2 linked regions of the Azospirillum sp. TSH100 genome follow. The protein of the gene in region 1 binds, or shares a complex with, the protein of each later gene. Links are inferred from orthologs where the notes say so. Each region holds a gene or a part of one and is shown on either strand. Other genes may lie near its edges. The genes, in order: E6C72_RS13750 and trxA.

The links.
Region 2: the proteins of E6C72_RS13750 (region 1) and trxA are in contact, whole or in part, in an NMR structure (PDB 2IPA), measured with the Bacillus subtilis proteins. The link is inferred for Azospirillum sp. TSH100 from one-to-one orthologs.

What each region holds. Positions count from the first base shown.
Region 1 is NZ_CP039635.1:230,884-243,759, forward strand. What follows is about bases 1-2,693. They hold E6C72_RS13750 (arsenate reductase ArsC), read left to right. Parts: upstream 1-941; coding sequence 942-1,445; downstream 1,446-2,693. Other genes in these bases: E6C72_RS13740 (LysR family transcriptional regulator), read left to right, coding at 1-79; E6C72_RS13745 (helix-turn-helix transcriptional regulator), read left to right, coding at 541-918; arsB (ACR3 family arsenite efflux transporter), read left to right, coding at 1,464-2,537. In the rest of the region: adhE (bifunctional acetaldehyde-CoA/alcohol dehydrogenase), read left to right, coding at 2,857-5,541; E6C72_RS13765 (hypothetical protein), read left to right, coding at 5,571-5,816; E6C72_RS13770 (TonB-dependent siderophore receptor), read left to right, coding at 6,192-8,360; E6C72_RS32620 (HAMP domain-containing methyl-accepting chemotaxis protein), read right to left, coding at 8,447-11,065; E6C72_RS13780 (sugar ABC transporter substrate-binding protein), read right to left, coding at 11,127-12,062; E6C72_RS13785 (ABC transporter permease), read right to left, coding at 12,334-12,876. UniProt on the Bacillus subtilis protein: Catalyzes the reduction of arsenate [As(V)] to arsenite [As(III)]. In vitro, can dephosphorylate para-nitrophenyl phosphate (pNPP).
Region 2 is NZ_CP039634.1:1,045,573-1,062,409, reverse strand. The notes cover bases 8,663-11,455. They hold trxA (thioredoxin TrxA), read left to right. Parts: upstream 8,663-9,793; coding sequence 9,794-10,117; downstream 10,118-11,455. Other genes in these bases: E6C72_RS05060 (SDR family oxidoreductase), read left to right, coding at 11,198-11,455; E6C72_RS05065 (hypothetical protein), read right to left, coding at 10,214-11,095; addA (double-strand break repair helicase AddA), read left to right, coding at 8,663-9,645. Also shown: E6C72_RS05100 (hypothetical protein), read left to right, coding at 80-541; tRNA (adenosine(37)-N6)-threonylcarbamoyltransferase complex ATPase subunit type 1 TsaE, read left to right, coding at 597-1,079; E6C72_RS05090 (aminoglycoside phosphotransferase family protein), read left to right, coding at 1,079-2,107; E6C72_RS05085 (nucleotidyltransferase family protein), read left to right, coding at 2,109-2,861; double-strand break repair protein AddB, read left to right, coding at 2,922-5,897; more of addA, read left to right, coding at 6,121-8,662; more of E6C72_RS05060, read left to right, coding at 11,456-12,091; E6C72_RS05055 (hypothetical protein), read left to right, coding at 12,241-13,995; dnaN (DNA polymerase III subunit beta), read left to right, coding at 14,155-15,285; DNA replication/repair protein RecF, read left to right, coding at 15,350-16,534; gyrB (DNA topoisomerase (ATP-hydrolyzing) subunit B), read left to right, coding at 16,625-16,837. UniProt on the Bacillus subtilis protein: Participates in various redox reactions through the reversible oxidation of its active center dithiol to a disulfide and catalyzes dithiol-disulfide exchange reactions.

The sequences.
Region 1 (12,876 bases):
GCGGTCGGCTCGGGTGCGGGCGGTGATGGACGCCCTGGTGTCGATCATCGCCGCCGAGCGGTCGTTGCTGGAGGATTGAGGTCGTGATCGCGGCGGCGGCGCAATCGCGGCCGGCGCCATGGGCGGTACCAACAAAATTTTCCGCGAACCCTGGGCGTAGCAGGAAAATCGATGGAACAGATCGGCAAGTCGTTTCGTTGAGTCAGCAGCATCGAAGAGCAGTGCTCTTGCAGCCTGTCCATCTGAATATGGAGGAGACGCATGCCTATCCTGCTTTGGCTTCTCGGTGTTCCCGGAATCATCGTGATCCTGCTTTGGATGACCGGCATCATCGGTTTCTAAACCCGCTTCCACCAGCCCGCTTCATCCTGCGAAGGCCTCCGCCGGCACAGCCGCGGAGGCCTTCTGTTTTTCAGCATCCCGCCTCGCGCAGGCGCCTGAGCGAAGATTACTTCGATTGTCATGGAACTGTCGTTTGACGGCGGAGGTCGCGACTGACATTTCTATGTTTAGGGAATCGTCGAATTTTGGGGTGTCGGCATGGAGAAGAAGGATGTGCTGGCCGGGCTGGCGGCGCTGGCCCAGGAAACGCGGCTGGACATCTTCCGCCTGCTGGTGGAGGCCGGACCGGAGGGACGTTCCGCCGGATCGATCGCGGAGGCGCTGGTGGTGGCCCCGGCCACCCTGTCCTTCCATTTGTCCACCCTGACCCATGCCGGACTGATCGTGCAGCGGCGGGAAAGCCGGTCGCTGATCTACTCGGCTGATTTCGACCGGATGACCGGCATCGTCGGCTTCCTGTCGGAAAACTGCTGCGGCCGGTCGGCCGATGCGAACATCTGCATTGCGGTCTGCGCACCGACGCCGGACGCGGCCAACACCGAAAAGACCACCGCACGCCCGCGCTGCGGCTGCTGACATCCAAAAAGACGGAGCGAAGAATGGCCGAGAACCGCGTCTATAACGTGCTGTTCCTCTGCACCCACAACAGCGCCCGCAGCATGATGGCGGAATGCCTGCTGAACCGGGAAGGCAAGGGGCACTTCCGTGGCTTCAGCGCCGGCAGCCAGCCATCGGGGCGCATCAACCCGTATGTCCGTGACCTTCTGGAACGGCTGGGCTTCCCCACCGCCGACCTGCGCTCCAAGAGCTGGGACGAGTTCGCCGCCCCCGACGCCCCGCGGATGGATTTCATCGTCACCGTCTGCGACAACGCGGCCGGCGAGGTCTGCCCGGTGTGGCCCGGACAGCCGATCAGCGCCCATTGGGGCTTCGCCGATCCGTCCAGCGCCGAGGGCAGCGATGCGGAGAAGGCCGCCCTCACCGCCACGGTGTTCGGCCAGATCGAACGCCGCATCCAGGCCTTCGCCAGCCTGCCCATCGCGTCACTCGACCGCATGGCGCTGAAGCGCAGGATGGACGACATGGCACGGGCAGAAGCGTAGAGCGGGAGGGGTAAATCCATGACCGCCGACATCCAGTCCACCCCGGCGGCTCGTCCCGCCATGGGCAATTTCGAGCGTTATCTGAGCCTGTGGGTGGCGCTGTGCATCGTGGCCGGCATCGCGCTCGGCCATCTGGTGCCCGGCCTGTTCCAGGCGATCGCGGCGGCAGAAGTCGCCCAGGTCAATCTGCCGGTCGCCGTGCTGATCTGGCTGATGATCGTGCCGATGCTGCTGAAGATCGACCTCGGCGCGCTTGGGCAGGTCAAGGAGCACTGGCGCGGCATCGGCGTGACACTGTTCATCAATTGGGCGGTCAAGCCCTTCTCGATGGCGCTGCTCGGCACGCTGTTCGTGGGGCATCTGTTCGCCCCGCTGCTGCCGCAGGAGCAGATTTCCTCCTACATCGCCGGGCTGATCCTGCTGGCGGCAGCCCCCTGCACCGCCATGGTGTTCGTATGGTCGAACCTGTGCGAGGGCGAACCGCACTACACCCTCAGTCAGGTGGCGCTGAACGACCTCATCATGGTGTTCGCCTTCGCCCCGATCATCGGTCTGCTGCTGGGCGTGGCATCGATCACCGTGCCATGGGGCACGCTGCTGTTGTCGGTGCTGCTCTACATCGTCATTCCGGTGGTGGCCGCCCAACTGTGGCGGCGCAGTTTGCTGGCGGCCGGCGGCGAGCCGGCACTGACCCGCGTGCTCGGCCGAATCCAGCCGGTGTCGCTGCTGGCTCTGCTGACCACGCTGGTGCTGCTGTTCGGCTTCCAGGGCGAACAGATCCTGGTGCAGCCGCTGGTCATCCTGCTGCTGGCGGTGCCGATCCTGATCCAGGTCTATTTCAACGCCGGGCTGGCCTATTGGCTGTCGCGACGGTTCGGGGTGGCCTGGTGCGTGGCGGCGCCGGCGGCATTGATCGGGGCCTCCAACTTCTTCGAGCTTGCGGTGGCCGCAGCCATCAGCCTGTTCGGGCTCGGTTCCGGCGCCGCACTCGCCACCGTGGTCGGGGTGCTGGTCGAAGTGCCGGTGATGTTGTCGGTGGTGCGCATCGTCAAGGCAACCAAGCCATGGTACGAAGGGCAGACGGGGGCATGACCCCTGCTTGTCGACCGGTTTCTTCTGCGGCCGATCGCAGATTTTTGTTGCAGCGCCATAATGTAGTTAAACTACATCGCGGCACTCAAGCTCTTTACAACCGGTTCCGAGGTTCCAAAGCGCATCCTGAAGAAGGCGCCTCAGCATAGGCTCCGCCTGATCTGATCCAGATCAAATCTCGCGACAGGTGGTATGACCACTCTTGCACCGGTTCCAAGCGGGATGTAGGTTTCCTACATACCGCTTGGAACCGAGAGATTCGGGGGTTCCGGGCCGGGAAACCGGCCTCATGGCGACACCCGACGGGAGACGCCCGATCATGGTCACGACCGTTAAAACCCTTTCCGACCTGAACGCCCTGATTGCGCGTGTGAAGGCGGCGCAGGCGCGCTTCGCCGACTATCCGCAGGAGAAGGTCGACCTGATCTTCCGCAACGCGGCGCTTGCCGCCGCCAACGCCCGCATCCCGCTCGCCAAGATGGCGGTGGCGGAGACCGGCATGGGCGTGATGGAAGACAAGGTCATCAAGAACCATTTCGCCGCCGAATACATCTACAACAAGTACAAGGACGACAAGACCTGCGGCGTCCTATCGGAAGACAACGACGCCGGCATCCTGACCATCGCTGAGCCGGTCGGCCTGATCTGCGGCATCGTCCCCACCACCAACCCGACCTCGACGGCCATCTTCAAGGCGCTGATCGCGCTGAAGACCCGCAACGGTCTGGTGCTCTCCCCCCATCCCCGCGCCCGCAAATCGACCTGCGAAGCCGCCCGTCTGGTGCTGGCCGCCGCGGTCGAAGCCGGCGCCCCCGACGACATAATCGGCTGGATCGACGAACCCTCGCTCGAACTCTCCAACGCCGTCATGCACCATCCCGACATCAACCTGATCCTCGCCACCGGCGGGCCGGGCATGGTCAAGGCCGCCTACTCGTCGGGCAAACCCGCCATCGGCGTCGGTGCCGGCAACACCCCGGCCGTCATCGACGAGTTCGCCGACATCAAGCGTGCCGTCGCCTCCATCCTGATGTCCAAGACCTTCGACAATGGCGTGGTCTGCGCGTCCGAACAGTCGGCGGTGGTGGTCGACGCCGTCTATGACGCCGTGCGCGACCGCTTCGCCCACCATGGCGGCTACATCCTGTCGCCCCGCGAGACCGACGCCGTGCGCAAGGTGCTGCTGACCGACGGCCATCTGAACGCCGACATCGTCGGCCAGCCCGCCCATGCCATCGCCGCCATGGCCGGCCTCAACGTCCCGCTCGCCACCAAGGTGCTGATCGCCGAGGTCACCGACATCGCCGATACCGAGCCCTTCGCCCACGAGAAACTGTCGCCGACCCTGGCGCTCTACCGCGCCAAGGACTTTGCGGAAGCCTGCGACAAGGCCGCCGCCCTGGTGGCGCTCGGTGGCATCGGCCATACCTCGGCGCTCTACACCGACCAGGACCAGAAGCAGGACCGCATCCGCCATTTCGGCGACAAGATGAAGACCGCCCGCATCCTGATCAACACGCCGTCCTCCCATGGCGGCATCGGCGATCTCTACAACTTCCGCCTCGCGCCGTCGCTGACGCTGGGCTGCGGCTCCTGGGGCGGCAACTCGATCTCGGAGAATGTCGGGCCGCAACACCTGATCAACAAAAAGACCGTGGCGAAGCGGGCGGAAAACATGCTGTGGCACAAGCTGCCCAAATCGATCTATTTCCGCCGCGGCTGCCTGCCCTTCGCGTTGGAGGAGTTGCGTGGCAAGAAGCGCTGCCTGATCGTCACCGACCGCTTCCTGTTCGAGAACGGCCATGTCAACGACAGCGTCCGCGTGCTGAAGTCGCTGGGGCTGGAGGTCGAGACCTTCTTCGAGGTCAACGCCGACCCGACGCTGGCGGTGGTGCGCAAGGGCGTGGCGCTCGCCAACGCCTTCCAGCCCGACGTCATCCTGGCGCTCGGCGGCGGCTCGCCGATGGATGCGGCCAAGATCATCTGGGTGATGTACGAGGCGCCCGAAGTGGCGTTCGAGGACCTCGCCCTGCGCTTCATGGACATCCGCAAGCGCATCTACACCTTCCCCAAGCTGGGCGTGAAGGCACAGCTGGTGGCGGTGCCGACCACCTCGGGCACCGGGTCGGAGGTGACGCCCTTCGCCGTGGTGACCGACGAGCGGACGGGAACCAAATACCCGATCGCCGACTACGAGCTGACGCCGACGCTGGCGATCGTCGATGCCAACCTCGTCATGGACATGCCCAAGGGGCTGACGGCGGCCGGCGGCATCGACGCGGTGACCCACGCGCTGGAGGCCTATGTCTCGGTGGTGGCGAACGAGTATTCCGACGGTCAGGCTCTGCAAGCATTGAAGCTGCTGAAGGAGAACCTGCCGTCGGCCTACCGCAACGGCTCGCAGGATCCGAAGGCGCGGGAGCTGGTGCACAATGCGGCGACACTGGCCGGCATCGCCTTCGCCAATGCCTTCCTCGGCGTTTGCCATTCGATGGCGCACAAGCTGGGGGCCGAGTTCCACATCCCGCACGGCATCGCCAACGCGCTGCTGATCGCCAACGTGATCCGCTACAACGCCGCCGACATCCCGACCAAGCAGACGGCCTTCAGCCAGTATGACCGTCCCAAGGGCGTGGCGCGCTATGCGCAGATCGCCCGGCATCTGGACCTGGGCGGCAGCCGCGACCATGAGCGCGTGGAGAAGCTGGTGGCCTGGGTGGAGGAGATGAAGCGGGCGCTGGACATCCCGGCTTCGATCCAGGCGGCGGGGGTGCCGGAGGCGGCCTTCCTCGCCAAGGTCGATGCGCTGGCGGAAGCCGCCTTTGACGACCAGTGCACCGGCGCCAACCCGCGCTATCCGCTGGTGGCCGAGATCAGGCAACTGCTGATCGACAGCTACTACGGCCGCGCCTACGTCGAGCCGTCGGCCCAGGACGCAGCACCGGTCGAGGTCAAGCCCGCCGGAAAGTCCGCCACGCGCAAGGACGCGGCGCTTGCCAAGTGACGAAACCCTTCTTGCCAGGATTTGAGACCATGAGCAAAGCGATCATGTGGGCCGAAAGCGATGCCCGCGGCTTCGAAACCGAATGCCTGTTCAACGAGGACAACCGCAGCTATGAGGTGCTGGTCAGCGCCAAAGGACTGGGTGTCGACCGGGCGGAGAGCTTCCCGGTGATCGAGGATCCCGGCCTGGGCATGAGCCCCACCGATCTGGACCGCTCGATCAAGCTGGCCGACCGTCTGGTGTGGGAGATCGACCGGTCGATGGGCGACCTCTGAGACGACATGGGGCGGAAAGAATCAGGGCGGGGTGCTTCGGCATCCCGCCCTTTTCGCATGCGTGTACCGGTCCACAACAGCAAATCGCGAGGCGGGCAGTCGTCGCTATGGCAGACGAGGCATAACGATGGCTGATATTGCAACCCTCCATTGAAGTCTTGCTATCGCCAAAGGCCCCCCAAAGGGCTGGATCGATCCGGTCCCTGGTCCGCATTGTCGCACCCAGCCTCAGATAATAGGAATTATTCGCAAAACTCCTTGCCCCGTCCCGCCATTCTTTCGTATGACGTTCGTGCATATGCGAATAAGTCGCATTTTCGTGATGTCGAAAGGAAAGATTGGCTGATGAGGGGCATGTTGGGGGGTAAGCGGCAGATGGGTACGCAGGGTCGGGAGCGGGCAATCCTGCTGCGCACGACTGCGGTGAAGGCGGCGGTGAAGGCGTCGATGATGGCTGTGGCAATGGCGGGAGTGGCGCTGGGGGGCGCCGTCACCGTACAGGCTCAGCAGGCGCAGGATTCGGCAACCGTGCTGGGTCCGGTCACGGTGACCGGAGCGGAGCAGCGGACGGAGCCGGTGCAGGGCTATGTCGCCAAGCGCAGCACTTCGGCAACCAAGACCGATACGCCGTTGCAGGACGTGCCGCAGTCGATCTCGGTCGTGCCGGAGACGCTGATCAAGGATCAGGCGATGCAGAGCATGGCCGACGTCGTGCGCTACATGCCCGGCGTCAATGCCGGCCAGGGCGAGGGCAACCGTGACCAGCTGACCATCCGCGGCAACAGCACGACGGCCAGCTTCTTCCTCGATGGCGTGCGCGACGACGCCATGTATTTCCGCGACCTCTACAACATCGACCGGGTGGAGGCGCTGAAGGGCTCCAACGCCATGATCTTCGGCCGTGGCGGCGGGGGCGGCGTCATCAACCGCGTGCAGAAGGAGGCCGATGGCCAGCCGGTGCGCGAGTTCAGCGTGCGCGCCGGCTCCTACAACACCCGCCGTGTTACCGGCGATGTCGGTCAGGCGGTGACGCCGGACTTCGCCGTGCGCCTGAATGGCATGTACGAGAATTCCGACAGCTACCGCGACAGCGTGAATGTCGAACGGATCGGCATCAACCCGACCGTTACCTTCACGCCCGGCGACAAGACCAAGATCAAGCTGAGCTACGAGTATTTCAAGGACGACCGCACCGCCGACCGCGGCGTCCCCTCCTATCGCGGGGTGCCGCTCAACACCAGCACCTCCACCTTCTTCGGCAACCCGGACAACAGCTTCTCCACCGTCGAATCGAACGCGGTCGACGCCACGGTGGAACATGAGATCACCAGCAACATCACCATCCGCGACCGCTTCCGCTACGCCCACTACGACAAGATCTACCAGAACGTCTTCGCCGGTGCGGTGAATGCGGCCGGCACCACGGTCAGCCTGTCCGGCTACAACCACTCGATCGAGCGCGACAACCTCGTCAACCAGACCGACGCCATCTTCAAGCTGAACACCGGTCCGGTGAAGCACACGGTGGTGACCGGCGTCGAGATCGGCCGGCAGAAGACCGACCAGTTCCGCAACACCGCCTTCTTCGGCAACGCCACCTCGGTGACGGTGCCGCTGTCCAACCCGATCTACCGCGGCCCGACCACCTGGCGGCAGAGCGCCACCGACGCCAACAGCAGCGCCACGGTGACCACCGCCGCCGGCTATGTCCAGGATCAGGTCGAGCTGACCGAGCAGTTCCAGGTCATCGGCGGCCTGCGCTTCGAGCGCTTCGACATCGATTACACCAACAACCGCAACGGCCAGAAGCTGAGCCGCCAGGACACCATGTGGTCGCCGCGCCTGGGCGTGGTGTTCAAGCCGGTGCAGCCGCTGTCGCTCTATGCCAGCTACAGCGTGTCCTACCTGCCGGGCTCCGGCGACCAGTTCACCACCCTGACCACCACCTCGGCCAATCTGGAGCCGGAGAAGTTCACGAACTGGGAAATCGGCGCCAAGTGGGATGTTCTGGCGAACCTGTCGGTGACCGGCGCCCTGTTCCAGCTTGACCGCACCAACACCTCGGCCCCCGATCCGAACAACCCGGCCCTGACCGTCCAGACCGGCAGCCAGCGCACCCGCGGCTTCGAGCTGGGCGTCAGCGGCAACATCACCGACAAGTGGCAGGTGGCCGGCGGCTATACGCTCCAGAAGGCCGAGATCACCAGCACGACCAGCAGTGCGGCCAGCGGCGCCAGCGTGGCGCTGGTCCCGCGCCACAGCTTCTCGCTGTGGAACAAGTACCAGATCACCGAAATGTTCGGCGCCGGCATCGGCATGATCCACCAGACCAAGGTCTATGCCGGTGCCGACAACACGGTGACCCTGCCGGGCTACACCCGCTTCGACGCGGCGGTCTACGCCAACGTCACGGACAACGTGAAGGCCCAGCTGAACGTGCAGAACCTGTTCGACCGCAAGTATTACAGCACCGCCAACAGCAACAACAACATCACCCCCGGCGCGCCGCGCACCTTCCTGGTCACGCTGACCAGCAACTTCTGACGGCACGTCGTTCTGTGCAAGAAGCCCCCCGTCCGGCGAGCCGGGCGGGGGGCTTGTCATTTGCAGGCGCCGGCCGACGGCACCGTCTACCGCCGACGGACGGCGCCCAGGAAATTGTCGACCTCCTGGCGCAGGCGGGCGGTCTGGCCGGTCATGCTCTGCGAAGCGGCGAGCAGGTCGCCCGCCGACCGACCGGTCTGTTCGGCGGTGTCGGTGACCGACCGCATGCTGGCCGAACTGCGGCTGGTGCCGCGGGCTGCGTCGGCAACGCTGCGGGCGATCTCCTGGGTGGCGGCCCCCTGCTGTTCGACCGCCGCGGCGATGCTGCCGGAGATCTCGTCGATGGCGGTCACCGTGCGGACGATGGCCTGGATGGCCTCGACCACCTGCCTCGTCGTCGCCTGGATGGTGGCGATCTGGTCGGCGATCTCCCCGGTGGCCTGCGCGGTCTGGTTGGCGAGCGCCTTCACCTCCCCGGCCACGATGGCGAAGCCCTTGCCGGCCTCTCCCGCCCGCGCCGCCTCGATGGTGGCGTTCAGCGCCAGCAGGTTGGTCTGGGTGGCGATCTGGTTGATCAGCCCGACCACCTCGCCGATCCGCCCGGTGGCGCCGGACAGGGCGTCGACCACCCGGTTGGTGTGGCCGGCATCCTCCACCGCGTTGCGGGCGATCCCGGCGGAGCGGTTGACCTGACGGGCGATCTCCTCGATGGAGCGCGCCAACTCCTCCGCGGCAGCGGCGGCGCTTTCCACATTGGCGCTCGCCTCGCTGGAGGCGAGCAGCGCGCTGGTGGCCTCGCTGCTGGTCCGGCCGGCGCTGCGGGTCATGCTGTCGGCGCCCTCATGCACGGTGCCGGCCATGGCGGCGACGCTGTCCGCCACCTCCTTCACCGACGCCTCGAACTGGCTGGCAAGATCGAGCAGGACGCCGCGACGCTCCTGGGCGGCGCGCTCCCGGTCCGCCGCCGCGGCCTGCTCGGCGTTGCGGGTGGCAAGCGCATTGTCGCGGAAGACGGCGAGCGCGCCGGTCATGGCGTCGATCTCGTCCCGCCCGCGGCCCTGGCCACGCGCCGGCACCGCGGTATCGAGATTTCCACCGGCAATGGCGCGCATCGCGCCTTCCAGGCGGATCAACCGCCCGACGATCCGCCGTCCGACATAGAGCCAGACGATGAGCACCGTCCCCAACACGCTGAACAGTGCCAGTCCCGACAGCCAGCGGCGGCCTTGGCCGATGGCGTCGTGGGTGGTGCGGGCAGAGCGTTCGGCATCCTCCGCCACCGCGGCGACGAGGGAGGCGACCTCCGTCCCCAGCTGTTCGGCGATGGTGCGGCCTTCGCCCAGCGCCACATTTTCCTGGGCGGCAAGCGTCAGTTCCTGCGTGCGCAGGGCGAACAGACCGTCGTCGCCGCTGCCGAAGGCGATCAGCAATCCGGCCAGATCAGTCAATTCACCGGCGGTACGGGCAGCCAGGTCACGCGCGGCCGCGTCATAGACCGGACGCAGCGCCGTCAGCCGCTCCTCCGACGGCGCGCTGCCGGCCTCGGCCAGCGTGCCGGCGATCAGGTTGCCCGCCGCCGCCAACTCCAGCCGGCGACGAAGCGTGGGAAGACCCTGGCTCAGAAGGGTGTCGACCGCGCTGCCGATGTCGCTGCGCAGAGTCGCCTGCGCCTTTTCCAGATTGTCTCGGCTTTCACGGACATGGAGCTGAAGCTTGCCCAGCACGGAAATCTCCAGCCGTTCGACCTCGCTGCGCAAGACGCGGGCGCGGTCCTCCAGCCCTGCGGCGTCGGTCTGATCGAGGCCGCCCTTCAACTGGCGGCGGCGAATGGCGAAGGCGCCGTCATCGCCGCCGGTGCTGCCGCCCAACTCCATCAGGCGCTGCACCGCCCGGCGAACCGACTCGCCACCCGGCACCTCCGCCGCAGTCAGCAGCGGCGCCAGCTGATCGCTCAACCGGCGGAAGCCCCGTTCATAGGTATCGACAATGCTGGGGGTGTCGGCACCGGTGGCACGGGTCAGGTTCAGCGCCATCGACGCCATGCTGGCCCGCAAGTCATAGCTGCTCGCCAGATCGGCGCCGGCGGCGGTCATCGCCTGAAGCTCCCGCCCGGTGACGCTGCCGACCTGGGTGGCGGCACCGCGCGTGTCGGCGGCGCCGGCCTCGATCAGAGGGCCGAGTTCGCCCAGAAAACGGTGATGGGTGGCGGTCAGAGCGGCCAGCCTGCCGGCCGACCGCTCCGCCACGTCGAGCCGACTCTCGACCAGCCGATCCAGCGCGGCCAGCGTGTCGGACATGGCCCGCAGCCGCCCGCGCAGCGCCTCGACACGGGGGTCCTGCGGGTAGGCGCTCTCCAGCTGGTCGGTCGCCTCGCCGAGACGGCGGGCGCGGCCGGCCAGATCGTCGATCAGGGCCTTGCGGTCCTGCTGGCTGGCCGCCGCTGCCAGAACCGGGGCGGCGGCGGCCATCCGGGCGCTTTCCTCCGCCATCCGCTGGGCGGTGGTGAGGGAGGGCAAGGTCACGCCGGCGATCCGATCGACCCGGCTTTCGATGATGTCGAAGGCGAGCCAGCCGACACCGCCCGCCAGGACGCTGGTGGCGGCGACCGCACCGAAAGCGGCGAGAAGACGGCCGCGGATCCCGGCACCGCGGCGTTCGCCAGTGGATGGACGGCTGGTTGGAGCGCCCGTGCCCTGATCCGTCATGACCTTGCCCCCTTGGCTGAACGATCCGGCGCCATCCGCATGAGCGCCGGTCAGTTGCCAATCAGTTGCCCATGAACTGCTTGTAGTTGTCCTTGGTGACGAGCTGGAACGGCACCATGACGTTCTTCTCGACCTTCTCGCCCTTGGCCAGCTTCACCGCGGATTCCAGCGCGCCGCGGCCCTGGCCCCTGGCGTCCTGGAACACGGTGACGGCAAGGTTGCCGTCCTTCATTTCGGCCAGCGCGTCGGCGGTGGCGTCGATGCCGCCGACCAGAACCTTCTTCGGCGAGATGCCGGCCTGTTGCAGGGCCAGGATGGCGCCGATCGCCATCTCGTCGTTGTTGGCGGCGACCGCGTCGATCTTCTCGCCCGACACGATCCAGTTGTTCATCAGGTCAAGCGCCTGGGCGCGCAGGAAATTGGCGGTCTGCTTCTGGACGATCTTCATGCCGGGATATTTGGCGACCACCTTCTCCACGCCCTTGGTGCGCAGTTCCGCGGCGTTTGTGGCGAGCTCGCCCATCATGATGGCGACATTGCCCTTGTAGTTCAGTTGCTTGGCCAGCTCCTCGGCCTCCAGCGTGCCCGAGACGTTTTCGTCCGACCCGACGAAGACCACCTTCTCGGGCAGAGTGTCCTCGGCCGGCTTGCGGTTGACGTAGACCAGCGGAATGCCGGCGGCCGAGATGATCTGGGTCATGCGGCCGGTGGCGGAGCTGTCCGTGGTGTTGATGATGATCGCGTCCACCTTCTGGGCGACGAAGTTCTGCACCTGGCTCAGCTGGCGGCCGGTATCGCCGCGGGCATCCTCGAACTGGATCTTCACGTCGGGCATCGACTTGGCCTGATCGGCCATCGCCTGACGCAGCGTGTTGAGGAAATTGTCGTCGAAATAGGCCATCGACACGCCGATGGTGGTGGCGAAGGCTGAGGCCGACATCATGACCACGGCGGCGGAGCAGGCGGCCAGCACATGCTTCAGGTGGGGACGCTTCATTTGTTTCCTCACTTGGTTGATGGACGGCCCTTGCGGGGGCTCCGCCGGGCAGTCCTTTATTGGTGGATCGGTTGGAAGGCTCGTTGACTGCATGTCACGGGGATGGTCCGGGCTAAGTCCGGATGCCGGTCCGGTGACGGGGACCGGGCACACAGGCCCCTTTCCCCATCGGCCCCCACCGACTGGTTCGGGGGCACGATGGCGGGCAAGGAAGCCGTGAATTCTTCAGGAGCGGTGCGCAGGGAACCGGAGAGGAACGCGGTGGCGGCGATCAGGCCTTCTTCCGGCGACGCATGCGGTACTGGTCGGCGGTCACCGCGGCGACGATGATCACGCCCTTCACGATGTCCTGCACATAGGCGTCGATACCGACGAAGGTGAAGCCGCTGGTCATCACGCCGAGGATCACGGTGCCGATCACCGTGCCGGTGATGCGGCCGACGCCGCCGGTCAGGGAGGTGCCGCCGATGACCACCGCGGCGATGGCGTCCAGTTCGTAACCCATGCCCATGCCGGCCTGACCGGTGGCGGACCGTGCGGCGGTCATGACGCCGCCAAGACCGGCCAGCAGCCCGGCGATGCCGTAGACCACGATCAGGTGACGGCCGATGTTGATGCCGGAGACGCGGGCGGCCTGGGCGTTGGCGCCGATGGCGTAGGTGAACTTGCCGTAGCGGGTGTAGCGCAGCGCCACATGGAAGATCAGCGCGGTGACCAGGAAGACGATCACCGGGGTTGCGCCGGCGCCGATCCAGGTGAAGCTCTCCGACAGGCGGCTGATCGGCTGACCATGGGTGTAGTAGCGGGCGAGTCC
Region 2 (16,837 bases), on another replicon or contig:
CGATTGCGAGGTGGAAACTGCGGATGATGGCGGATGGCCGGACATTCCGGCACGGGCGCCGTTCGGGTGGAGGCCCGGAATGAAGGAGCTTCGGTGTCTGGTCTTCACCGACCAGGAGGTGGCACGGGCGGTGCTGGACCGCCGCCGTCGGATCAAGGATCCGCTGCCGGTCGGCACGGTGACCAGGATCGTCTTCGACCAGAAGGCCGGCCCGGAGCATGACTCCATCGAAACGCGCCTTTTCGCCACCGACGACGACGGCACGGTGAGCGAGCTCGTCCTGACAGACATCGAGGTGACGGCGGCGCTGGTCGCCTATTGCATGGGCCGGCGTATCCCCCTGCCGGTGGCTTCGGACAAGATGCTCTACCTGATCAACGGCGCGCTGACGTTGATGATCACGTTAAATTTCAACAAGGCACCGCGGCTGGTGGTGACGTCCGGCGCCACGGATGGCCCGGATGCGGCAGCCGGGGCGGAAGGCAAGGCTGGTAAGACGCCCGGCGAGCGGATGTCGCCCAGACGGCGGATCGGCCGCTGACCCACCCTTCTTTCCGGCTTGCGGGCGGGTGTCGGCTTCGCTCAGTATCCGCGCCATGTCGGACACTCCCCTCCATACCATCGCGATCCAGTTGCCTGATGAAGGCACCACCGCGGCGTTGGGCCGCCGGCTGGGCGCCATGCTGCGGCCGGGCGACCTCGTGGCGCTGCGCGGCGACCTCGGCGCCGGCAAGTCGGCACTGTCGCGGGCATTGATCCGCAGCGTCACCCATGAGGACGCCGAGGTGCCGTCCCCCACCTTCACCCTGGTCCAGACCTACGACACCGCCATCGGCCCGGTCTGGCATTTCGACCTCTACCGCCTGTCCGGACCGGACGAGGTGTATGAGCTGGGCTGGGACGACGCGCGGGCCGAGGCGGTGGCGCTGGTGGAATGGCCGGACCGGCTGGGTCCGCTGCTGCCGACCGACCGGGTCGAGGTGACGATGGAGCATGACGGCCCGGACGCCCGCCGCGCCACGCTGACCGGCCATGGCGCGCTGGCGGCGCGGGTGGCCACCGCCGACTGGACCCTATGATGGCGGGTGTGAGTTCTGCGCGGCAGGCCGAGATCGCCGCCTTCCTGGCCGCCAACGGCCTGTCCGATGCGGCGCGGGAGCCTCTTGCCGGCGATGCCTCCGCCCGGCGGTACGAGCGGCTGCGCAAGGCCGATGGCGGCACGCTGATGCTGGTCGACACGCCGGCCCCGGCCGAAGACCTCGTTCCCTTCATCGCCATCGGCGCCGAGTTGGCCGCCATCGGGCTGTCGGTTCCCGGGGTGATCGCGTCGGATGTCGAGCGGGGGCTGGCAATCCAGGAAGATTTCGGTAGCGAAACATTTTCCCGCCTGCTCGCCGCCGGTGCCGATCCGCAGCCGCTCTATGAGATGGCGACCGACGCGCTGATCGCCATCCACCGCGGCTGGCCGGCGGGAGCGGCTGAAAGGCTGGCCCTGCCCGTCTACGATGCGGACCTGTTCATCGCCCAGACCCGGCTGTTCCTCGACGCCTATATGCCGGTGGCGCTGGGACGGCCCATGAGCGAAGAGGATCGTTCCGATTTCGATACGGCTTGGCGGACGGTGCTGGAACCGGTCTGTGCCGGGGCGCCGTCGCTCCTGCTGCGCGACTACCATGTCGACAACCTGATGCGGCTGGACCGGCCGGGGGTGAAGGCCGCTGGGCTGATCGACTTCCAGAACGCCGGCTGGGGGCCGCGGGCCTACGATCTGGTGTCGCTGCTGGAGGATGCCCGGCGCGACGTGGCGCCCGCTCTGGCCGAGGCGATGGTCGCGCGCTATCTCGCCGCCTTCCCCGACAGCGATGCCGCCGCCTTCCGCCGCGCCATGGCGGTGCTGGGCGCGGTGCGCCACACGCGGATCGTCGCCATCTTCGTCCGTCTGGCGCTGAGCCAGGGGCGGCGGTCCTACCTCGTCCATCTGCCGCGGGTCTGGCGCCTGCTGGAGGCCCAGCTGGCGAAGCCGACCCTGGCCCCGGTTGCCGCCTGGTTCGACCGCCATCTGCCGCCCGAGACCCGTGCCGCCTTCGTCGTTCCGGAGACGATCTGAGATGACCGTGACCATTCCAGAAGCCGCGCCCCAAATTGCAATGGTTCTGGCCGCCGGCCAGGGCCTGCGCATGCGCCCGCTGACCAACCACAGGCCCAAGCCGCTGATCCCGGTGCTGGGCAAGCCGATGCTCGACCATGCGCTCGACCGGCTGGCCGAGTCCGGCGTCGGCCGCGCGGTGGTCAACAGCCACTATCTGGGCGCCATGATCGGCGAGCATCTGAAGGACCGGACGGCGCCCGCGATCACCCTATCGCCGGAGGACACGCTGCTGGAGACCGGCGGCGGGGTGAAGAAGGCCCTGCCCCATCTCGGCACCGCGCCGGTCTATACGGTGAACGCCGACATCTTCTGGCTCGACGGGCCGATCCCGGCGCTGCGCCGGCTGGCCGCGCACTGGAACCCGGCGGAGATGGATGCGCTGCTGCTGCTGATGGCGACGACCAGGTCGGTCGGCTATGACGGGCTCGGCGACTATCACATGGACCCGCTGGGCGGGCTGACCCGCCGGGGCGAGCGCGAGCTGGCGCCCTTCGTCTATGCCGGGGTGCAGATCGTCAAGCCGGAGCTGTTCGCCGCCGACACGCCCGACGGCGCCTTCTCCACCAACCTGATCTGGGACCGCGCCCAGGCGGCGGGCCGGCTGTTCGGCCTTGCCCATGACGGGCTGTGGTTCCACATCGGCACGCCGGCCGGACTGAAGGAGGCCGAGGATCTGCTGGCCATTGGCGGCGTGCGGGCAGTGGCGCATTGAGGGCGGCGTTCGCCTATACTCGCCGGCAAGCAGCCCGTCCCTGGATCTGATCGCAGGCCCATGCCCCCCACAGTGACCCACCCCAAAGTCTACAGCATCCCCACGGGCGCCCCCTTCGTCGACAGGCTGGCGGCGGGGATCATGGAACGGGTCGGCGGCGACCCGATGGCGCTGGCCGGGGTCACCGTGTTGCTGCCGACGCGGCGCGCCTGTCGGTCCTTGCAGGCGGCTTTCCTGCGCCGCTCCGGCGGGCAGCCGACCCTGCTGCCGCGGATGGCGCCGCTTGGCGAACTCGACGCCGGCGACATCAGCCTGACCGAGGAGGAACTGCCCGACGTCCCGCTCGACCTGCCGGAGGCGATCTCACCGCTGAACCGGCAGATGACCCTGGCCCGGCTGATCCTGGGAGCCGAGGGGCTGTCGGCGACCACGGCGCAGGCGGTGCGGCTGGGCGCCGACCTCGGCCGGCTGATCGACGCGGTGTGGACCGAGCGCGCCGGCTTCGAGAAGCTGGAGTCGCTGGTGCCGGAGGATTACGCCGAGCACTGGCAGGTCACACTGAAGTTCCTGCGCATCATCACGGAGGTCTGGCCCGCCATCCTCGAGTCGACCGGCGAGACCGACCCGGCCAAGCGCCGCAACCTGGCGCTGGAGACGCAGGCCGCCCTGTGGCAGGCCGCCCCGCCGCCGGGCATGGTGATCGCCGCCGGCTCCACCGGCTCCATCGCGGCGACGACGGAACTGCTCTCGGTCATCGCCCGGCTGCCGCAGGGGGCCGTGGTGCTGCCCGGGCTCGACACCGGGGCCGACGACACCATCTGGGACGCCATCGCCGGGGACGAATCCCACCCGCAGCACGGGCTGTCGCAGCTGATCCGCCTTCTGGGCGTCGAACGCGCCGAGGTGCAGCCCTGGACCGACGCGCCGGAGCCGCGCGGCGCCCGCGCCCGCCTGATCGCCGAGGCGATGCGCCCGGCGGCGACCACCGAGGGCTGGCGCGAGCTGTCGGGGGTGGAGGCTTCGGCGCTGGACGGGCTGACCCGCATCGACGCCGCCACCTCGGAGGAAGAAGCGCAGGTCATCGCCTTGCTGATGCGCCATGCGCTGGAAACGCCGACCAAGACCGCCGCCCTCATCACTCCCGACCGCAACCTGGGACGCCGGGTCGCCATGGCGCTGGCGCGCTGGGGCATTCTGGTCAACGACTCCGGCGGCCAGCCGCTCGCCCACACCGCGGTCGGCACCTATCTGCGGCTGACGGCGGAGCTGGCGGCGAGCCGGGTCCATCCGCTGGCGCTGCTGGCGCTCGCCAAGCATCCGATGGCGGCGGGTGGCCGCGACTCGGCGGATTTCCGCGCCGCCGCCCGCGCGCTGGAGCGCATCGTGCTGCGCGGGCCCCGCCCGGCGGAGGGCTTCGACGGCATGCTGGCGGCGCTGGAGCAGGCCGACCGTTTCGACCATGAGGAGCAGCAGGAATTCCTGCGCACCTGGCTGGTCGACATCGGACAGCGCGCCGCTCCCTTCCTTGAGGCGCTGAACAACGAGACGCCGCTGGCCGACCTCGTGCGCGCCCATGTCGCCTTCTGCGAATCGCTGGCCGCCGATGACGCGCTGACGGGAGCGGAACGGCTGTGGCGCCAGGACGACGGCGAGGAGGCGGCGCGCTTCGTCCACGATCTGCTTGACGCGGCCGACGGCTTCCCGGCGATCCCGGCCAAGGATTACCCGGCGCTGCTCGATGCGCTGATGAGCGCGCGGGCGGTGCGTCCCCGCTATGGTCTGCACCCGCGCCTGTTCATCCTGGGGCCGATGGAAGCGCGTCTCCAGCATCTCGACCTGACCATCCTGGGCGGGCTGAACGAGGGCACCTGGCCGCCGGCCGCCTCCGCCGATCCGTGGATGTCGCGGCCGATGCGGCGCGATTTCGGCCTGCCCAGCCCGGAACGGCTGGTCGGCATGTCGGCCCACGACTTCGCCCATGCCTGCGGCGCGCCGGAAGTGGTGCTGACCCGCGCCGCGCGGGTGGAGGGCACGCCAACCGTGCCGTCGCGCTGGCTCCTGCGGCTGGAAACCGTGCTGAGGGCGCTGGATCTGGACGGCGTCATCGAGGAGCGCGGGGCCTGCTGGCTCGGCTGGGCGCGCGGGCTGGACGAGCCGGACCGGGTGCAGCCGGTGGCGGCGCCGGAGCCGCGCCCGCCGCTGGCCGCCCGGCCGCGCAAGCTGTCGGTGACCGAGATCGAGACCTGGATGCGCGATCCCTACGCCATCTATGCCCGCCATGCCCTGCGGTTGCGCGCGCTCGACCCCATCGCCGCCGATCCGGGGGCGTCCGACCGCGGCCAGATCATCCACGACACGCTCGACGCCTTCGTCCGCGACCATCCCGGCCCGCTGCCGCATGACGCGCTCGACCGGCTGATCGCGCTGGGGCGGGAACGTTTCGGTCCGCTGCTGCGCAGTCATCCCGACGTCTGGGCCTTCTGGTGGCCGCGCTTCGAGCGGGTGGCCGGCTGGTTCGTCGATCTGGAACGCGAACGCCGCCCCCGCCTGCGCCCGCTGGCGACCGAGGTGCCGGGGCGGCTGGAGCTGTCCGGCCCCGGCGGCCCCTTCACCCTGACCGCCAAGGCCGACCGCATCGACCGCGGCCCCGACGGGCTGGTGGTGATCGACTACAAGACCGGCACCCCGCCGAGCGCGCGGGAGATCGAGCTGGGTTTCGCCCCGCAGCTGCCGCTGGAGGCCGCGATTGCCGCCGCCGGCGGGTTCAGCGGGGTGGACAAGGGCGAGGTGGCGGAGCTGACCTTCTGGCGCCTGTCCGGCGGCGACCCGGCCGGCGAGGAAAAGCCGGTGAAGGGGGACCCGGCCGTATTGGGTGAAGAGGCACGGGCCGGTCTGGAGGCGCTGATCGCGCAGTTCGACGACCCGGAGACGCCTTACCGCTCGCGTCCACGGCCGGCGATGGCGCCGCGCTACACCGACTATGCGCACCTCGCCCGCGTGCAGGAATGGTCGTCGGGCGGCGGAGAGGGGGAATGATGGGAAGCACTCGGCTTCGGGAAGTTCCCCCTCTCCCCCCCGCCGTAAGCTCGGCTTACGGCGCCGACAGGCGAAGCGCAGCTTCGCCGAAAGGCGGGGAGAGGGTCGGGGTGAGGGGGAGGTGCGGCGTGATCTTTGGGGAAATCCTGCGGTGCATCCCCCTCACCCTAACCCTCTCCCCGGGGGGGAGAGGGGATAAGCCCCGGCGTCGGAATCTCCCCGCATGACCATGACCGATCTGTCCACCCGCAGCCTGCCGCTCGATCCCAACGTGGCGCAGCGGCGGGCGTCCGATCCGACGGCGTCGGTGTGGGTCGGCGCCTCCGCCGGCTCCGGCAAGACCAAGGTGCTGACCGACCGGGTGCTGCGGCTGATGCTGTCGGGCACGCCGCCGGCGCGCATCCTCTGCCTGACCTTCACCAAGGCCGCCGCGGCGGAGATGGCGATCCGCATCAACCGGACGCTCGGCCTGTGGGCCACCCTGCCCGACGATGCGCTGGAGGACCGGCTGGCCGACCTCTGCGGCGAGCGGCCGTCGATGGAGGCGCGGCTGAACGCGCGCCGCCTGTTCGCCCAGGTGGTGGACTGCCCCGGCGGTATGAAGATCCAGACCATCCACGCCTTCTGCCAGTCGCTGCTGCGCCGCTTCCCGCTGGAAGCCGAGCTGGCGCCGCATTTCGACGTGATGGACGACCGCACCGCCGACGGGCTGCTGACCGAGGCGCGCGACGCCGTGCTGCATGCCGGCCGGACCGAGCCGGACAGCCCGCTCGGCCGCGCCATGGGCCGCTTGACCGGCGAACTGAATGCCGAGGATTTCGCCGGGCTGCTGGCGGAACTGGCCGGCCAGCGCGGGCAGGTGGAGAAGCTGTTCGAGCGATTCCACGGGCTGGACGGGCTGATCGACGCCATCCACGACACGCTGAAGGTGCCGCCGGGCGTGACCGAGGAAACGATCCTCGCCCACGCCTGCCACGACGACCAGTGCGAGCCGCCGGCCCTGCGCGAGGCCTGCCGGGCGCTGTCGGGCGGCAGTGCCAGCGACCAGGAACGCGGCATCGCCATCCAGCAGTGGCTGGACGCCGCCGACCGCCGGGTTCGCGCCTTCGAGGCCTACAAGCGGCTGTTCCTGACCGCCGAGGGCAGCCCGCGCAAGACGCTGATGACCAAGAAGCCGGCCACCGCCTATCCGCAGGCGCTCTTGTCCCTGCAGAAGGAGGCGGAGCGGCTGGTCGAGATCTCGGGGCGGGTGAAGGCCGCCGGGGTCGCCGCCTCGACCACCGCGCTGCTGACGCTGGCGCAGGCGATGCTGGACGCCTACCGCGAGCGCAAGGCGGCGCGCGCCCTGCTGGATTACGACGATCTGATCCTGGCGGCCAACCGGCTGCTGAGCGGCGGCGACGGCAAAGCGCCGCGCGTGCCGTGGGTGCTCTACAAGCTGGACGGCGGCCTCGACCATATCCTGATCGACGAGGCGCAGGACACCAACCCCGACCAGTGGGCCATCGTCGCCTCGCTGGCAGGTGAGTTCTTCGTCGAGCTGGAAGCGGCGGCGCCCGACGGCAAGATCCGCACCGTCTTCGCGGTGGGCGACGAGAAGCAGTCGATCTTCAGCTTCCAGCGCGCCGATCCGGCCGAATTCGCCCGCATGCGCCGCCATTTCCAGGAAAAGGCGGAGTCGGCGCAACGGACATGGGCGGGGGTCGACCTCGACATCTCCTTCCGCTCGACCTCGGCGGTGCTGGAGACGGTGGACGCCGTCTTCGCGCTCGACCATGCCCGCGACGGCGTGGCGTCGGACGCCAGCCCGGTCATCCGCCACCGTGCCTTCCGCCGCGGGCAGGCCGGTCTGGTCGAGCTGTGGCCGCCGGTGAAGCCGGCCGAGGCGGTCGAGACGCCGGCCTGGGCGCCGCCGGTGGCGCGCGAGTCCGCCGATTCGCCGTCGGCCCGACTCGCCTCGGTGATCGCCGCGACGGTGCATCGCTGGATCGACAGCGGCGAGACGCTGGAGGCCAAGGGCCGGCCGGTGCGGCCGGGCGACGTGATGGTGCTGGTCCGCCGCCGCACCGCCTTCGTCACCGAGCTGGTCCGCGCGCTGAAGGACCGCGGCGTGCCGGTGGCCGGCGTCGACCGCATGGTGCTGACCGAACAGCTCGCCGTCATGGATCTGGTGGCGCTGTCCGACTTCCTGCTGCTGCCCGACGACGATCTGACGCTGGCCACCGTGCTGAAGGGGCCGCTGGTGGGCTTGAGCGAGGAGGCGCTGTTCCGCGTCGCCCATGGCCGGCGCGGCACGCTGTGGCGTTCGCTGGTGGCGCTGGCGGAGACCGAACCGGAGTTCCGCCCGGCCCGGCGCTATCTCGGCGACCTGCTGGCGCGCACCGACTTCTCCGCCCCCTACGAGCTGTTCGCCGGGCTGCTGAACCGGCCCTGCCCCGCCGACGATAGGTCGGGGCGCCGCGCGATCCTGAAGCGGCTTGGCCCCGACGCGCAGGATCCGCTGGAGGAGTTCCTGGCCGTCTGCCTCGCCTTCGAGAAGACCGAGCCGCCGTCCTTGCAGAACTTCCTCGCCTGGCTGGCGGCCAGCGACGCCGAGATCAAGCGCGAGCTGGAACAGGGCGGCGGCACCGTGCGGATCATGACGGTCCACGGCTCCAAGGGGTTGCAGGCGCCCATCGTCTTCCTGCCCGACACGCTGGGCAGCCCGACCCAGAGCCCGCCGATCCTGTGGCCGGACGACGACTGCCCGGTGCCGCTGTTCGCCGCCCGCCGGTCCCAGGAGGACGGGCTGTGCGCCGAAGCGCGGGCACGGGCCAACCGGCGGCGCGACCAGGAATACCGCCGGCTGCTCTATGTCGCGCTGACGCGGGCGGAGGACCGGCTCTACATCTGCGGCCACCAGGGCAAGCGCGAGCCGTCCGACGAGTGCTGGTACCGGCTGGTCGAGGAGGCGATGCGCGACAACGGCGTGCCGCACCCCTTCGACTTCACCGGCCTCTGCCCCGACGGCTGGGCGGGAGAGGGCTGGCGGCTGGTCGGCGCCCAGACCGCCGTGGTGCCCCGCCATGTCGAGGAGGAGGAGAGCACCGCCACCGAGCCGCCGCCGCCCTGGATCGCCGAGCCGCCGCCGGGCGAGCCGGAGCCGTCGCGCCCGCTCACGCCATCCCGGCCGGACGGCGAGGAACCGGCGGTGCGCTCGCCACTGGGCACCGATGACGGCCAGCGCTTCCGCCGCGGCTTGCTGGTCCACCGGTTGTTGCAGACGCTGCCCAACCTTGCCGAGGCGGCGCGGGAAGCCGCCTGCCGCCGCTTCCTCGCCCGCCCGGCGCACAAGCTGACGCCGGAACAGCAGGACGCCATCGCGCGGGAGACGCTGGCGGTGCTGAGCCATGCGGAGTTCGCGCATCTGTTCGGCCCGGACTCGCGGGCGGAGGTGCCGCTGGTCGGCGTGGTGGCACTGGGCGACGGCAGCCGGGCATTGGCCGGCCGCATCGACCGGCTGGCGCTGGCCGGCGATACGGTGTGGATCGTCGACTACAAGACCAACAGGCCGCCGCCGCGGGATCTGGAAGACGTGCCAATGGTTTACCGGCGCCAGATGGTGGCCTACCGCGAGGCGTTGCGCGCGGTCTATCCGGGGCGGCGGGTGCGCTGCGTGCTGCTGTGGACCGACGGCCCCTACACCATGGAGCTGCCGCCGTCGGTGCTGGACGCGGCGGCTGCCGGACTGGCACCAAGGGTTGGATGAGCAGCGGCCGGCGGATCACCCGAAAGATGGGGTGACTTGACCGGCCGGGCGCCTCCGCCCTACATTTTGCTCAATTCCACTGACGGGGCGATGGCCGCCGGCCTTTCACAACCGGTCCGCGGCGCTTCCGAATCCAGCACGAGGTCACATGAGCACCACCATCAAGGTTACCGACGACAGCTTCGAGCAGGACGTCCTGAAGGCCGACGGCCCGGTCCTGGTCGATTTCTGGGCGGAATGGTGCGGCCCCTGCAAGATGATCGCCCCGGCGCTCGACGAGCTGGCCGGCGAGTATGACGGCAAGGTCACCGTTGCCAAGCTGAACATCGACGAGAACCCCGGCACCCCGAACAAGTACGGCGTGCGCGGCATCCCGACGCTAATGCTGTTCAAGGGCGGCAGCGTCGCCGCCACCAAGATCGGCGCCCTGCCCAAGGGCGCGCTGTTCCAGTGGGTCGAATCGGCGCTGTAAGCGGTCCGACAGGTCCAGGTAAGGAAAAGCCCCGCCCGTGGTCACCATGGCGGGGCTTTTTCGTTGGGGATGATGATTTGAGACGACGTCAGCCCCTCACTGCACCTTCTTCTCCGCCTTATCCTTACCTGTCGCCCCTGCCACTTCCGCCGTGCGGGCGAGGTTGTCGGCGGCGGCGCGGCCCCATTCGCTGTCGGGGGCGACGCGGCGGGCCAGCGACCAGTCATCACGCGCAGCCACCAGATTGCCGCCCAGCGCCTTGACGTTGCCGCGCAGCAGGATCGCCTCCGGATCGCCGGGCTTGAGTTCCAGCGCGGAGTCGATGTCGGCCAACGCCTGCCGGTAGTTGGACAGCGCCTTGTGGGCGCTCGCCCGGTAAAGATAGGCGTCGGCCCGCTTTGGATCGCGCGTCAGTGCCGCGTCCAGATCGGCGATGGCGTCCCAGAAGCGCTCCCCCTCCGCCCGGGCGAAGGCGCGGTCGATCAGCAGGTCGACGTCGCCCGGCGTCTTGTCGAGTGCCGCGCTGTAGAGCCGCTCCGCCCGCGCCTGGTCGCCGGCGCGCAGCCACGCCCAGCCGGCGCGGCCGAGCAGCGAGGCGGAGGCCCTGGGATCGTCCTTGCCCAGTGTCGGCACCAGCGCCTCCAGCTGGGTACCGGCGGCCTTGAAGTCGCCGGCATGGAACAGCGCCAGCGCCTCGCAGAGCTTCGCGGAGTCGCCGCCGCCCTGCTCCTGCCAGCGTTTGGCGTCGGCGCGGGCGCCGTCGGGATTGGCCTCCGCCTTGGCGGCGCAGGCCTGAAGCTCGCGATTGCGGTCGAGAGCTGACGAGGCGCCGGCGGCAGGAGCGGTGGTAGCCGGAGCAGTGGCAGCCGGAGCAGTGGCCTGGGCCGCCGACAGGGGGGCCGGAAGGACTGCGAAAAGCCCCATCGCCAGCGCGGCGGAAAGGGAAGCGGCGGAAAGGTAGGGATTGCGTCGGGTCATGGTGCCTTTACACTCCGCCATCGCCGGGCGGGGCGCAAGCCCGCAGGCCCGTTCCCGCTGTTGCACAGTTCGCCGCCCCCGCCCCAACCGGAACCGCCCGTGATGACCGATCCCCGCCTGTTCGTCTTCGGCCTCGGCTACAGCGCCCGCGTCTTCGCCGACAGGCTGCGCGCCGAGGGATGGCGCGTCGCCGCCACCTGCCGCAGCGAGGAGAAGAAGGCGGAGCTGGAGGCCCAGGGCATCGAAGCCTTCCTGTTCGACCGCGGCCGGCCGCTGGCCGACGCTGCCGCGGCGCTGGCCGGCACCACCCATCTGCTGGTCAGCATCCCGCCCGACGGCAAGGGCGACCCGGTGCTGGACCAGCATGCCCGCGATCTGGCCGACCTGCGCACGCTGGACTGGGCCGGCTATCTGTCGACGACCGGCGTCTATGGTGACACCGGCGGCGAGTGGGTCAGCGAGGCGTCCTGGCTGAAGCCGACCGGCGAGCGGCAGAAGCGTAGGGTGGAGGCGGAACGCGGCTGGCTGAACCTGTACCGCCAGTATGGCGTGCCGATGCATCTGTTCCGGCTCGCCGGAATCTATGGGCCCGGCCGCAGCGCCATCGATTCCGTGCGCGACGGCATCGCCAAGCGGGTCGACAAGCCGGGTCAGGTCTTCTGCCGCATTCATGTCGACGACATCGCCAACACGCTGCGCGCGTCGATGGCGCGGCCGACGCTGGGCGCCATCTACAACGTCGCCGACGATCTGCCCAGCCCGTCGCACGAGGTGGTGGAGTATGCCTGCCGCTTGCTGGGGGTGGAGCCGCCGCCGCTGGTGCCGTTCGATCAGGCGGAAATGTCGCCGATGGCCGCCAGCTTCTATGCCGATTGCCGACGGGTGAAGAACGACCGCATCAAGCGCCAGCTCGGCGTTTCCCTGACCTACCCGGACTATCGCGCCGGGCTGGAGGCCCAACTGGCTGCGGGGCTCCAGCCAAGATCAGGGCAATAGGTAAAGCTAAGGTAACAAAGCAATTCCATGACATATTCCGATAATCACAATAAAAGCCGAAGACTCGCGTGGAATTAGCAAAAGATATTTAATAATCTCCCGGGATCATAAGCGTCCAGGCGACGACCATCCCGTGAGGTGTTGTGCGCATGAACAGCACGCCGACGGCCACCCTCTCCGCTCCAGCCGCAAGCCCATCGCCGGGCGGCGACGGTGTGGATGCCGCCGCCTTCCGCCGCCAGATGGACGAGGTCGTCGCACGCATTCCCATGCACGCCATCCGGTCGGTGCTGGACGCGGTCGAAGGGACCCCCAGTCCGAACGGCGAGCGGGCGCGGCATCTGCGCGATGCGCTGGTCGATCATTTCAACCGCTTGAGGCCGATGAAGGCGCGACGGCTCTTCACCAGCCTGTTCGAGCCCTTCCTGGTCGACGACCCCATCCTCTACCGTTCGGCCGAGTCGGTGCCGGCGCTGGTCCAGCGGGTGGACATGGGTGGCATCTGGGCGGCGCTGACCCGCTACGCCTTCCCGGGACTGGCGGCGGAGGTGCAGAGCCGCCTGGACGAGTTGTCGCGCGAAGCGATGCTGGACGCCGTTCTGGCCAGCCCTGACGCGATGGTGATGCGGGAGCTGATGCGCAAGGAGGCGCTGGACTTCCTCTACGCCATGGCCGCCGACCGGAAGCTGACCGACCGGTTCCTGGCGCTGGCCAATGACGAGGCACTGCACGACGCGAGGCTGCGCACCCAGTATCTCGGCCGCAAGGCGCCGATCGACGGCGATCTGCTGGGCTTCGTCCGCGCCCTGCTGGAGCACAACGAGGTGCTGGTGCCGCTGACCGAGCGCATGCGCCGCGACATCGATGAAATGCGGATAGGGGAGATGCAGGGCGCCGGTGACCCGCGCTCGGCGGAAGTGGATTGCCAGTCGGCGCTGATGGTCGGCTTCGTCCGCCGGGTGCGCGATCTCGGTCTGCCTTTCCGCGACCAGTCGCAGCTGCTGGCCTGGTTCGCCCCGCTCTACGGGCTGAACGTCAAGCGCCGCTACGACGTGTTCCTGCGTCATGTCCGCGAGCATGTCGGTTCGGGCGGACCGGCGGTGCGCGAGTCGCACCCGCTGCTACGCGCCCTGCTGTGCCATTTCCAGGCAGCCTGCACCGCCATCCGCGAGGTGGTGGACGGCATGTTCGGCGACATGGACATCTCAAATGGGGAGATTGGGGACGGTGGCGTGCTGTCCGCCCCTGTCCCCACCCGCGCCCTGCTGCACGAGGCGGTGGAGCGCTTCGACCGGGCGCTGACCGCGCTGGCCGGCACCGGCTTCCTGGCCAGCCGCTCCACCGGCCCGGCCTTGCGGGCGGAGCTGGCGGCGGTCAGCCGCGAGTTGACCGGCACGGTGATGCCGGCGCTGGCCGCCCGGCTGCAGGCGGCGATGAACGCCCGTCACGCTCCGGTTCCCGACCATGAGGACATCGTCTGGCTGCTGGAGCTGGTGTGGCGCTGGGGCCGCTATCTTGGCAACGCCGGCTACGCCAACCCGGAGCTGAAGTCGCTGCGCCTCTATGCGGTGGAGACCGGGCGCCTCGCCTTCATCCAGGCGATGAAGGCCGAACCGCAGGAAAGGCCGGCCCACCGCATGGCGCACATGCTGCGCATCCGCCGGCTGATGGCGGCGATGGACGAGACGGTGGACGGCTGGATCAGTCCGGTCAGCCAGGGTCTGCACCGGGTCGTTCACAGCTATCTGGACGGGGACGGGGAGATCACGGCCGACGAATGGACGGTGATCGATGCCTTCGTCGCAAGCGTCCGCCGCGAGCTGAGCCGGTCGCGCAACTGGCAGAGCGCCGACTTCGTCGACATTCTGCGGCTGCATGAGGGACGGCGGCGGGCGGAGGCGTGAATCCCCCTTCTGCCGAAGGCCTTGGCCGCAACAATTTGGTTCGACGCACCCGTCGATGTGGTATGATGCGCGCCCGCTCGGGGCGGGACGGCCGGACAACGGCCTGCAACCCCGGTGGTTCCGCTTTCCAGTCACTCCTCCCGCCGAGACGACGCCAGCATGAACATCACCATCGAACGCGCCGCCCTTCTCCGTTCCCTGGGTCACGTGCAGAGTGTGGTCGAGCGGCGGAACACCATTCCGATCCTGTCGAATGTCCTGCTGCGCGCGGGCGACGGCGAACTGTCGCTGGCCGCCACCGACATGGATTTGGAGATCGTCGAGACCGTCCCCGCGACGGTCGGCCGCCCCGGCGGGACCACCGCCCCGGCCCACACCCTGTTCGACATCGTCCGCAAGCTGCCCGACGGCAGCCAGGTGGAGCTGGACATCGGCGGCGACGGCACCATCCTGACGCTGCGCGCCGGCCGCTCGCAGTTCAAGCTGTCCTGCCTGCCGGTGGAGGACTTCCCACAGCTGTCCAGCGGCGAGCTGAAGCACAATTTCTCGGTCGCCGCCGCCGACCTGCGCGGTCTGATCGACCGCACCCGCTTCGCCATCTCCACCGAGGAGACGCGCTATTACCTGAACGGCATCTACCTGCACGCCGCCAAGAGCAAGATGGGCAGCCTGGAAACGCCGGTGCTGCGCGCCGTCGCCACCGACGGCCACCGGCTGGCGCGGGTCGAGATGCCGCTGCCGGACGGGGCCGAGGGTATCCCCGGCGTCATCATTCCACGAAAGACCGTCACCGAAATCCGCAAGCTGGTCGATGAGGCCGCCGACCGCATCGAGCTGTCGCTGTCCGACAACAAGATCCGCTTCGGCTTCGACAGCGTCGTCGTCACCTCCAAGCTGATCGACGGCACCTTCCCGGACTATGAGCGGGTGATCCCGGTCGGCAACGACAAGGTGATGGAAGTCGACGCCAAGCTGTTCGCCGCTGCCGTCGACCGCGTCGCCACCATCTCCACCGAGAAGAGCCGGGCGGTGAAGCTGTCGCTGGTCCGCGGTGCCCTGACCCTGTCGGCCACCAGCCCGGAATCGGGCAGCGCCACCGAGGAGTTGGAGGTCAATTACCAGGAATCCCCCCTGGAAATCGGCTTCAACTCTCGCTATCTGCTGGACATCACGCAGCAGATCGAGGGCGAGGGCGCCCAGTTCACGCTGGCCGACGCCGCGTCGCCGACCATCATCCGCGACGTCGCCGACTCCACCGCGCTCTATGTCCTGATGCCGATGCGCGTGTGATGGGGCTGCGGGGATCCTCCCCGCCCCAGGCGGAACGGACCAGTTGCAGCACACGGCAGTTTCGATGAGCGGCGGCAGCCCGGTGCCCGCCGCAACTCAGGCTTTGGCTCCGGCCCTTGCGGTCAGGCGGATGACGCTGACGCGTTTCCGCGGCTACGACTCCGCTCGGCTGGAGCCCGACCGCCGTCCCGTCGCGCTGATCGGCCCGAACGGCGCCGGCAAGACCAATCTGCTGGAGGCCGTCAGCTTCCTCGCCCCCGGCCGCGGCATCCGCGGCGCCCGGCTGGCCGAGGTGGAACGGCTGGGCTCGCCCCCCGGCGCGGGCTGGGCGGTGGCGGCGACGCTCGACACCCCGCTGGGTCCGGTGGAGATCGGCACCGGCCGCGAACCGCATGACGGCAACCGCGCCTCGGACCGCGACCGCCGGCTGGTCCGCATCGACGGCCACCCGGCCAAGGGCCAGACGGCGCTGGCCGACCATGTCGCCATGGTCTGGCTGACCCCGCAGATGGACCGCCTGTTTCTCGAAGGGTCGAGCGGACGGCGGCGCTTCCTCGACCGGCTGGTCTTCGGCTTCGACCCCGCCCATGCCGGCCGGCTGTCGCGCTATGAGCATGCGTTGCGTGAACGCGCCCGGCTGCTGCGCGACGGCCGTTTCGACGAGGGCTGGCTCGGCGCGCTGGAGGACCAGATGGCGACCACCGGCATCGCCGTCGCCGCCGCAAGGCGCGAGGTGGTGCAGCGGTTGCGCGCCGCCTGCGCCCGCTCGGTCGGTCCCTTCCCCGGCGCCGACCTCGCCGTCGCCGGCACAGTGGAGCAATGGCTTGACGAGGGCCCGGCCCTGGCGGCGGAGGATGCGCTGCGCGATAGTCTGCGCTCCGGTCGCCGTGCCGATGCCGACGGCGGCGGTGCGTTGGCGGGACCGCACAAGAGCGACCTCGCCGTCCGCCATGCGCCCAAGGACATGCCGGCCGGGCTCTGTTCCACCGGCGAGCAGAAGGCCCTGCTGATCGCCATCGTACTGGCCAACGCCCGGCTGCTGGCGGCTGAACGCGGCGCGGCGCCGATCCTGCTGCTCGACGAGGTTGCGGCCCATCTCGATCCCGACCGGCGTGCCGCGCTGTTCGGCGAAATCCTGGCATTGGGCGCCCAGGCCTGGATGACCGGCACCGACGAGGGGGTTTTCGACCCCCTTGGCGAGGATGCCCGCCGCTTCCACATCGAAGACGCCCACATCCGCCCCGGATAGGGGTGGAAATTCGGGCCAAGACCCAAAAAAAAGGCGTCTTCGCCCACGCTAAACCGCCGAATCCGCAACCGAATCTGTTATAGTCGACGCATGGCACAGGAAGCACTGAAGAACGACCTCCCGCAGTCGGAGCCCCAGCAGGCGGACTACGGGGCGGAGTCGATCACCGTTCTGCGCGGGCTCGATGCCGTGCGCAAACGCCCCGGCATGTACATCGGCGACACCGATGACGGCTCCGGCCTGCACCACATGGTGTACGAGGTGGTCGACAACGCCATCGACGAGGCGCTGGCCGGCTATTGC